One region of the Thalassospira sp. UBA848 genome, then DNA from elsewhere that is predicted to be linked to it. Evidence: riboswitches for the same ligand, from Rfam matches in the RefSeq annotation. Region 1 holds a riboswitch; the other holds the start of a gene.
The links. Region 1 has a riboswitch for cobalamin ahead of B2R48_RS00705 (DUF4198 domain-containing protein). Riboswitches for the same ligand answer to the same signal wherever they lie in the genome.
Positions count from the first base shown of each region.

Region 2: another riboswitch for cobalamin. It lies ahead of B2R48_RS03725 (methylmalonyl-CoA mutase family protein); the one in region 1 lies ahead of B2R48_RS00705 (DUF4198 domain-containing protein).

Region 1 covers NZ_DBGS01000004.1:6,805-11,381, forward strand. The annotation lists gene yaaA (peroxide stress protein YaaA) at 187-963, shown strand; gene B2R48_RS00695 (glycosyl transferase family protein) at 987-2,051, shown strand; gene B2R48_RS00700 (DUF924 family protein) at 2,111-2,653, opposite strand; cobalamin riboswitch at 2,806-3,002, shown strand; gene B2R48_RS00705 (DUF4198 domain-containing protein) at 3,173-3,970, shown strand; gene cbiM (cobalt transporter CbiM) at 3,987-4,577, shown strand, end outside.
Region 2 covers NZ_DBGS01000032.1:38,424-43,000, reverse strand. The annotation lists partial or broken gene B2R48_RS03730 (methylmalonyl-CoA mutase family protein) at 1-123, opposite strand, end outside; gene B2R48_RS03725 (methylmalonyl-CoA mutase family protein) at 126-2,174, opposite strand; cobalamin riboswitch at 2,298-2,475, opposite strand; gene B2R48_RS03720 (response regulator) at 2,762-3,184, shown strand; gene B2R48_RS03715 (asparaginase) at 3,352-4,362, shown strand; gene B2R48_RS03710 (YnfA family protein) at 4,379-4,577, shown strand, end outside.

The sequences.
Region 1 (4,577 bases):
CTTTCTTCCGTCAGAGCTTGCGCAAGACGGTTTTTCTGCAAAGTTAGAAGTTTATGGTTAACGCCAAGGGTCCAAACCGATGCACAGCCGTATACTCCTGTACATGGGGTTGGGCCCTAGACATTGCCCATGCCTTGTGGCTTGTTACGACAAATCGAACCGAGATGAAAGAGAAGAGGCAGATTGATGCTTGCTGTTGTGTCCCCGGCCAAGAAGCTGGATTTTGAAACAGATGTCCCGGAAATGTCTGTTTCCCAACCTGCATTTCTCGATGACACAGAAGAACTCATTGATGTCGCGCGCAAAAAAAGTCGCAGCGACTTGATGAAACTTATGGGCATCAGTGAAAACCTGGCTGATCTGAACTATCAAAGATTCCAGCATTTTTCTCGTCCTTTTGATCGGACCAACGCAAAACCGGCGATTTTTGCATTTCGTGGTGACACCTATGTCGGGCTTGATGCCGATACGATGAAGGCTGCGGATATCGACTGGGCCGAAGATCATTTTCGGATGCTTTCCGGGCTTTATGGTCTGCTTAAACCGCGTGATTTGATGCAGCCATACCGTCTTGAAATGGGAACACGTCTTGCCAATCCGCGTGGCAAGGACCTCTATGCATTCTGGGACGACAAGCTTTCCAAACAGATCAATGAAATCACCAAGGGTCATAAGGATCGGAGCCTGATCAATCTGGCCTCGAACGAGTATTTCAAATCGATCAAGACCAAGGTGCTTGATGGCCCGGTCATTACCCCTGTCTTCAAAGAGGTAAAGGGGGGCACGGCCAAGGTTGTCGGGTTCTCAGCCAAGCGTGCACGTGGCATGATGGCGCGCTATATGATTGACAATCGGCTCGAAGACCCGCAAGACCTCAAGAAATTTGATGTCGACGGCTATCGCTATCAGGATGACCTCTCCACTGAGACAGAGTGGGTCTTTACGCGTATCCACGACAAGTAACGACAACTATCCGGTGAAGTCTTATGACCGACGAGCATCTTGAACAGCTCGAGGAAGAAAACGTTTTACCCGAAGCGCATCCGTTTTCGGGCTATTTACGCACGTTTTTCCGTGGACCGGGGCGTTCGCGCAGCCTGACCCGCGAAGAAGCGTTTGAAGCGTTTTCCATGATCCTGCGTGACGAGGTTGAACCGATCCAGCTTGGCGCGTTTTTGTTGATGCTGCGCTATCGGGCCGAAACGCCCGAAGAACTTGCTGGCATGATCGAGGCTGTGCGCAAGGCGGCCCGACTGGAGCCGGATGAAGACGGCGAGGATGATGCGCTTGAACGCCCTGCGCTCGATTGGCCATCTTATGCTGCCGGTCGAACCCGTGGTTTGCCATGGTTTGTTCTTTCAGCCCTGTTGCTGTCACAAAACGGCGTGCCGATCCTGATGCATGGCTACAATTCGCACCTTGTAAATGGCGTCGGCACAGAAGCCGCCATCAAGGCTCTGAAATTGCCAATTGCCATGTCTGCAGAGGAAGCACGGTCGGATATCGCATCCAAGGGCTTTGCATATTTGCCGTTACGCCATATGCATCCGAAACTGCAGGAACTGATTGGTTTGCGCCCATTGCTTGGTCTGCGCAGTCCGGTTAATACCCTTCTTCGGTTGTTAAACCCGCTGCAAGCACGTTCTGCGTTTCTTGGCGTGTTTCACCCGGCGTTTCTCGACGTTCATCGCGAAACCGGCAGGCTGCTTGAATTGCCGCGCATTGGCGTGATCAAGGGTGGCGGCGGCGAGGCGGAAAGAACGCCTTACAAGCATGTCGATTTGCGCATGCTTGATAATGGCGAACTCAATGATGTTCGCTGGCCTGCATTGTTGTCTAAACCCGCAAAAGATGATGAAGACCAAAGCCCGGTATCGCTTAAACACTTCCTTGGTGTTTGGCGTGGCGATGTCGAAGACATCCCTGCAGAGGCCAAAATCAAAGGCAGCGCAGCTATGGCAGCCTTCCTTGCCGGTAAGGCGGATTATATGGATGAGGCAGAAAGCCTTGTTCAAGACTGGTGGGATAATCGCGACCGGGACGTCGGGTGATGTTCTGCGCTTAGGTGACAGCAGATGAAAGGGACGGGAACCCGTCCCTTTTTTTATGCTTAGAAGGATGACCCGGGCTCTTTCAGAAACGCCAGTTCCTCAGGCGTCGATTGGCGGTCCAATATCTCATTACGATGCGGATAGCGGCCAAACCGGTCTATGATCTTTTTGTGTTTCAGCTCGAACTCATAATTGGTTTCAAGCCCCGGCTGCGAAAACAGATCAACCGCCACTTCGTGGATGATCTCGGATTCTGAATGCATATAGGGCATATACAGGAATGCTTGTTCCTGCGGTGTCACGAGTTTGCGATCCAGTCCCAGTGAAACGGCTTCTTGTGCCAGAACCAGTGCCATTGGGTCGGTGGCAAAGGATTGCGGTTGATCGCGGTACATATTGCGCGAAAACTGATCAAGAACGATGATCTCGGCCAAACGGCCATGCGGCGTTTTTCGCCAGGTAAAAAGCTCGCCTGTGCACGCTGCTGCGTGAAAATCGGAAAAGCGTTCGGTGATATGGCGATCAAGGGAAGTATCCTTGATAAACCACTGTTTTTCTTCAAGTTCCTTGAACCAGAAAACAAGAACTGTTTCAGGTGTCATAATGTTTTCGCCCGTCGTGTTTGAGGCATTCTTTGCCTGCTGGTAAAGGTGCGAACGATCTTTGCGTAGCCCCCAGATAACGTCAAGCCATTGGCCCAAAAGTTTGTTGTTCAGCAACGGGGCAAATAGTTGACAGCAATCCGTCGCGCGTGGATTATGAAACGGTCTTTGGTGTTGATCAGAATGGATCAACTTAAAAGGGAACGTGGTGCGTCACGCATGACAAAGCCACGGCTGCCCCCGCAACTGTAAGCGGTCAGAGCACTGCATATGCCACTGGTACAAGCCGGGAAGGCGCAGTGTTTTTAAAGCCGCGAGCCAGGAGACCTGCCTTTGACTGCCGGGTGTTTATGGCCCGGTATAAAACTGTTGGACGCCGGGGTGAGCGTCAGGTTGCAGGGGTACACACGGTCTTAACAAGATCCGCAATCTTGCTTCCAGCCATCCTATCGTTCTTTGTCCTGACCCTGCGCGTTGGGCCGTTGGCTTGCGTGCATCGTTTGAGAAAGAGACGATTACATGTTGAAGACCCTTGGCAGGCTTGTCATTGCAAGCACCTGCGTGATGTCGGCCATATTGCCGGCGCATGCTCATTTTCAATTGGCCTATACGCCGGAAGTGAATGTTAGCAGGGCGGGCGACCAGCCCGTTAAACTGATTTTCTGGCATCCGTTTGAAAATGGTCATGTCATGGATATGGCAGAGCCGTTGGATTTTTATGCGGTTAATCGCGGCAAGAAAATTGATTTAAAATCAACGCTTTCGCCGATCACCTTTACCGGAAGCGCGAATTCGGCAGCCGCCTTTGACGGTGTGCTGACGCTTCGGCGCAGCGGTGACTATGTGATGGTTGTCGTTCCAGCACCGTATTATGAAGAAAGCGAAGATATCTTCATCCAGCAAATCACAAAATCCTATGTCAGCCGCAACGAAATCCCGACAGACTGGATGGAACCGCAAGGGCTGAAAACCGAGATTCTGCCGCTTAATCGGCCAACCAATATCATTGCAGGTTCAACCTTCACTGGTCGCGTTCTCAGCAACGGGAAACCGTTGGCGGGTGTAGAGGTTGAAGTCGAATACATGGCGGCTGAACCCGACATGGCCAGCAATACGCCCCAGGCACCAACCGCATCGCCAATGCCTGGTGGTGCCGTGGTCGCACTTTCCGATAAAAACGGGTATTTCACATTCGGCGTTCCAAAAGCGGGCTTTTGGGGGTTCGCAGCACTTGGCAGCGGCCCTGACAAAAAATTTCAGGGTAAAGAGCTTTCACAGGATGCAGTCCTGTGGGTTCGCGCCTATGATGTGAAATAGGCGAGGGGCAGAACAGATGCATATTGTGGATGGTGCGCTGGCACCGGAAGTTTTGATTGGTGGGGGTGTTCTTGCAGTGGCCGGGCTTGGCTTGGGACTGCGGAAACTTCCAATTGATAAAATCCCGGCAACCGGGGTTTTGTCGGCAACATTCTTTGTTGCGTCGCTTATTCATGTGCCAGTTGGGCCCTCCAGTGTGCACCTCATCATGAGTGGTCTTGCCGGGCTGGTGCTGGGCTGGGCCGCGTTTCCAGCACTTTTCGTTGGTCTGTTACTGCAAGCGATATTCTTTGGCTTTGGCGGTTTGACGGTACTTGGCGTCAATACGGTGAATATCGCATTTCCCGCTGTGTTGGCAGGGCTCCTGTTCCGGGGGATGGTTGCACGTGTTCCGCCGGTCCCAGCGGCTGTGTTCGGTGGGGTGGCTGGTGCGTTCTCAATCGCACTCACGACCCTTTTTGTCGCAATTTCCCTGGGGCTTAGCGGGGATGCATTTATCCCGGCGGCTAAACTGGTATTCTTTGCCCATATCCCGATCATGATCGTTGAAGGCCTTGTCTCTGCGGCTTCTGTCTATCTTATTGCCAAGGTCAAACCGGCCCTGTTG
Region 2 (4,577 bases), on a different contig from region 1:
ATAGGATGATTTGACATCGATGCCTTCGGGCGTGGTCCAGGGCGTGCTTTCAAACGGGTCCTTTGCGCCGGCGGATGCACCATCAAACAGCGGAAGGTCGGAGAAATCAGGAATGCGGGTCATGGTTATTTCTCCCCCTGCTTGCCAAGAAGGTGATCAAGTGCGGCACCACAAATGCCAAGAACATCGGCCCCGACAAAGACAAAGTCGTCAATGCCGGCGGCCGCGTAATCGGACCTCGCATCGCCCGGATTACCAGCAAGGTAAACCATGCTGGCCCCCTTTGCCTTGAGTGCCTTGGCAACATCGGTTGCCATGTCGCCATATTGCGGATCCGATCCACAGATTATGGCGATCTTGGCCCCGCTATCGGCGAAGGCGGATGCCAGTGTTTCTTCCGTGTCAAAGCCGTTATTGGTGATGGCTTCGATCCCGCCAGCTTCAAAGAAGTTTCGCGCAAAGGTCGCACGTGCCGTGTGCTGGGCGACCTTGCCAAGATTGGCGAGGAAGACCTGCGGGAAAGACCCGGTCTTTGTCTTGTGCGCCTCAGAACGTTTGCGAAGTGCCTCATAGTTTTCAGAAAGGCGATGGGCCGGAAGTGCACCGATACGGGTCGCGGCACTGGTGCCATAAAGCTCGGTAAACATGTGTCCGATGGTGGCGCCTGCGCGTGCGGCCTCAATCATGGCAGCAAGGCTTTTGCCGACCGTGCCGTCAAACTTGGTCTGGCGGCTCTTGGCATCGGCAACGATCACGTCAAGGTCGGGCGTTTCGCAGGTCACCTTGGCCTCAGCGATGTTGGGGAATTCGGAGACACCAGTCAGCGGGTCACGACGGGTGGACAGGCGTTTTTCACGGGCATTCCAGACGGTCTCGATTTCGGTTTTCAGGCTGCCATTGGCAAGGGCACTTAAAATACCACCCGAAGATTCAAGGGACTGGAATTTCGACCAGGCGGCCTTCGCCAGTTCCTTGGTCAGGTTTTCGATAAACCACGAACCACCAGCCGGATCGATGACCCGGTGCACGTTGCTTTCTTCCTGCAAGATCAGTTGGGTGTTGCGCGCAATGCGGCGTGCAAAGCCATCAGGCAGGCCAATCAGATGATCATAGGGCAGGCAGTTCACACTGTCCGCACCACCCAGACCGGCGGCAAAGCTTGTCACCGTGGTGCGCAGCATATTGACCCAGGGATCAACCTTGGTCATCGCCATTTCGGCGGTAACCGCATTGATCGTGATCGTCGCATCCTCGGCACCGGATGCTGAAAGAACGCGACTCCACATCATGCGAAGCGCACGCAGCTTGGCGATCCCGGCAAAGAAGTCCGTGCCGATGGCGACGTTAAACACCATCGCACCCGCAGCTTGATCAACCGCCATTCCGGCATCGGTCAGGGCACGTAAGTATGTCACCCCGCTTGCCAGCAAACAGGCCAGTTCCTGACCATCGGTGGCCCCGGCATTATAGTAAGGTGCGCCATTAACCGAAATTGCGGTCGCCAGCGGGAACAGGTCAATCAGCTCGACCGCGACGTTTGCCGCATGATCAACCGCCTCCTGTGCCCCGCAGGGCAGGGTGCCAGTAATTGCAAGGGTTCCAATCGGATCAATGTTAAAGGCCGGGGCGGCTTCGTCTGCGCCATCGGTATTGGCAATGTGCGCGGCCAACAGGGCCGCAGCCGGAACACCCGCGGCACCACCATCAAGCCCGACGGTGGCAAGGTTGGTGTAAACATCCTCAAGTGCGGCATCAAGATCGGCCAGACAATGAATGGCAATCCCGTCCACACCGACCTCGGCAGAACTGATTTCGCGCCCCGCACGGGCGGCGGCATCAAGTTTCAGCGTGATCGAGGTGGCCCCATTTTCAAGGTCCTCAAGGATCGCGGCATTGGTGGCTTTGGGGTCGGGATGGGTATGAAGCTGACGGATATCCCAACCGGTAACGGTTTCACGCGGCTCGACCGTGGCGTTAAGAACCTCGTGGATCAGCCGGGTCGCGTCATCCTGATCATCATTTGTATAGATCGGCTGAACGGAAAACCCATCAAGGGTGTTGGTGACAAGCTTCTTCTCGAACGGTGCACCCTTAAGGGCCTCTTCGGCCAGCTTGCGCCAACTTGCATAATCAGCAGATGGAAATTCGGATGCGAGCTTAAGCGGGTCGGACATGGTTTCTCCCGGCTTGGTTCATCCCGGCCTTGATGCGACTCCATATGGGGCGCGGCGCGGAAAGTTGCCAAATTCTATTCTACTACGGATTCCCAGTACCCGGTACACCCCGCCCGGCCCAATTCATGCCAAGAAAACACCATCGGTATTCTGACTCGTGCAAAACCGCGCAAAACGGCTTCGTACCTACAGTTGCGGGGGCAGTTCCGGGCTTGGCCACACCGCCAAAAGGCGGGGCCGCACCGGATTCCCGATCATGTTTTCCGGTCACATTCGCGACATGGCGGTTTATAGCACCTGTCCCTAATTCCGTAAATAGGCATGGAAATACCTATTTAGGCGGATAAGCCACCCGACAAATCAGGTTTCCGTAGCGTTATGTTGGCAGAAACATTGGGGTTTTATCGGCCGGGCCGTGATTTCTGTGCCACGGTGCCGGTGTCATAACCACCTTATACTTTCGCGCAAGGGGTGGAAGATCGGGGTGAAGGCAGAACATTGCATGGCAAAAATTTGGCGGGTTTAACCAATTTGACATTTTCATCTGTCAGTTTGGGCGTGTCCCAAATCTCGGAGTATCGCCATCCATGAATGCGCTCAGCGCCATGCCGCCGCAATTTTGTCCTGATGGACTGGTTGCGTTCGCCGACGACAGTCCCAGCGCCAAAGCAGCCCTTGAAACAGTGTTGCGCCGGGCCGGATATGACGTGGCCGGCTTTGATTGTGCCGATGATCTGATCGATCAGCTTGAAGGCATGTGCCCCAACGCCATTATTCTGGATATTGAAATGCCGGGCATGAGCGGCTTTGAAGCTTTTTGCGAGATTCGCCGCCGCTTCCCCAACAGCCAAAACGTGCCGGTTTTCTTTTTCTCCGCCCATTATGACGCCGATACCCGCGCGCAGGCGGATGCGTTGGGTGCCGCTGATTTCATCAGCAAGGATGCCAGCCCGAAAGTGGTCCTTGAGCAGCTCAACCGGGTTCTCGGCAATTCCATGAGCGCCTGTTAAGCTCTTCATTCGGCGTATTGCGATGACAAACGCTCTGCCTCGGCAGGGCGTTTTTCTATGTGTAATCGCTGGTCTTGCTTGCCATCATTCCCATATTTCGGGCATAGCATGGTCTGGGTTTATACCCGGTCCGCCACCAAATCCATCACGTCCCGGAGCACTCTGCAATGTCATCGTCCTCTGCTGCCAACCCGATCCTTGTCGAAGCCACCCGTGGCGCGATGGTCGAAAGTTTTCACCGTGGCCGGTATGTGGTGATGAAATCGGATGGCACCGTGATTGACGCGGGCGGCGATATTGACGCACTGATGTATCCGCGATCCGCGATCAAACCGCTTCTGGCGATCCCGTTGATTGAAAGTGGTGCGGCGGATGCCTTTGGCCTTGAAGACAAGCACATCGCGCTGGCGTGCTCGTCGCATAATGGCGAGGAAGAGCATGCAACCACGGTTGCCGCATGGCTTGAAAAGATCGGTCTGTCGGTCGAAACGCTGGAATGTGCGCCGCATTATTCGCTTAGCCTGAATGCCGCGATCAAGCAGGCATCCGATCATGTCAAACTGACCAAGGCGCATAACAACTGTTCGGGCAAACATGCCGGGTTCCTGACGACCGCGCAGCATCTTGGCGATGACCCGACAGGTTACATTGCAGAGCCCCATCCCGTTCAGCAGCGCCTGATCAAGGTGCTTGAAGAAATGGGGGATTGTGATCTGTCATCCACCCCGCGTGGCATTGATGGGTGCGGTATTCCGGTAATCGGTATGCGCCTGCGCGATCTGGGGCTTGCCATGGCCCGGATGGCTGATCCCGCTGGCCTGTCCGAAACGCGCGCCAATGCCATCAAGCGCATTCGCAAGGGCTGCGCAAACGCACCCTTCATGGTCGCAGGCACGGGCCGTTTCTGCAGTGCCATCATGGAAGAATGCGGCGAGGACGCGCTGGTCAAGGTCGGGGCAGAGGGTGTTTATTGTGCAGCCTTCCCGGAACAGGGGCTTGGTGTGGCGCTCAAGATTGATGACGGCACCCAGCGCGGGGCAGAGGTTGCGATGGGCGCGATCTTGCGCAAACATGGCGTGATCGACGATGCCCGCGCCGAGGTGCTTAAAAACCATCTGACGCCGGTGCTGACCAACTGGGCGGGCAAATATGCAGGCGACTTGCGCCCGGCCTTCTAATCAAGACGGGAAACCGATGCAAAGCATTGCGGCCTATATCTTTGCGGCCATTGCCGAAATTGCCGGGTGTTTTGCCTTCTGGGCCTGGTTGCGATCGGGGAAATCGATCCTTTGGGTCGTGCCCGGCGTCGTATCCCTTATTATCTTTGCCTGGCTTCTGACGCGGGTAGAAGCCGATTTTGCCGGGCGGGCCTATGCAGCGTATGGCGGGGTTT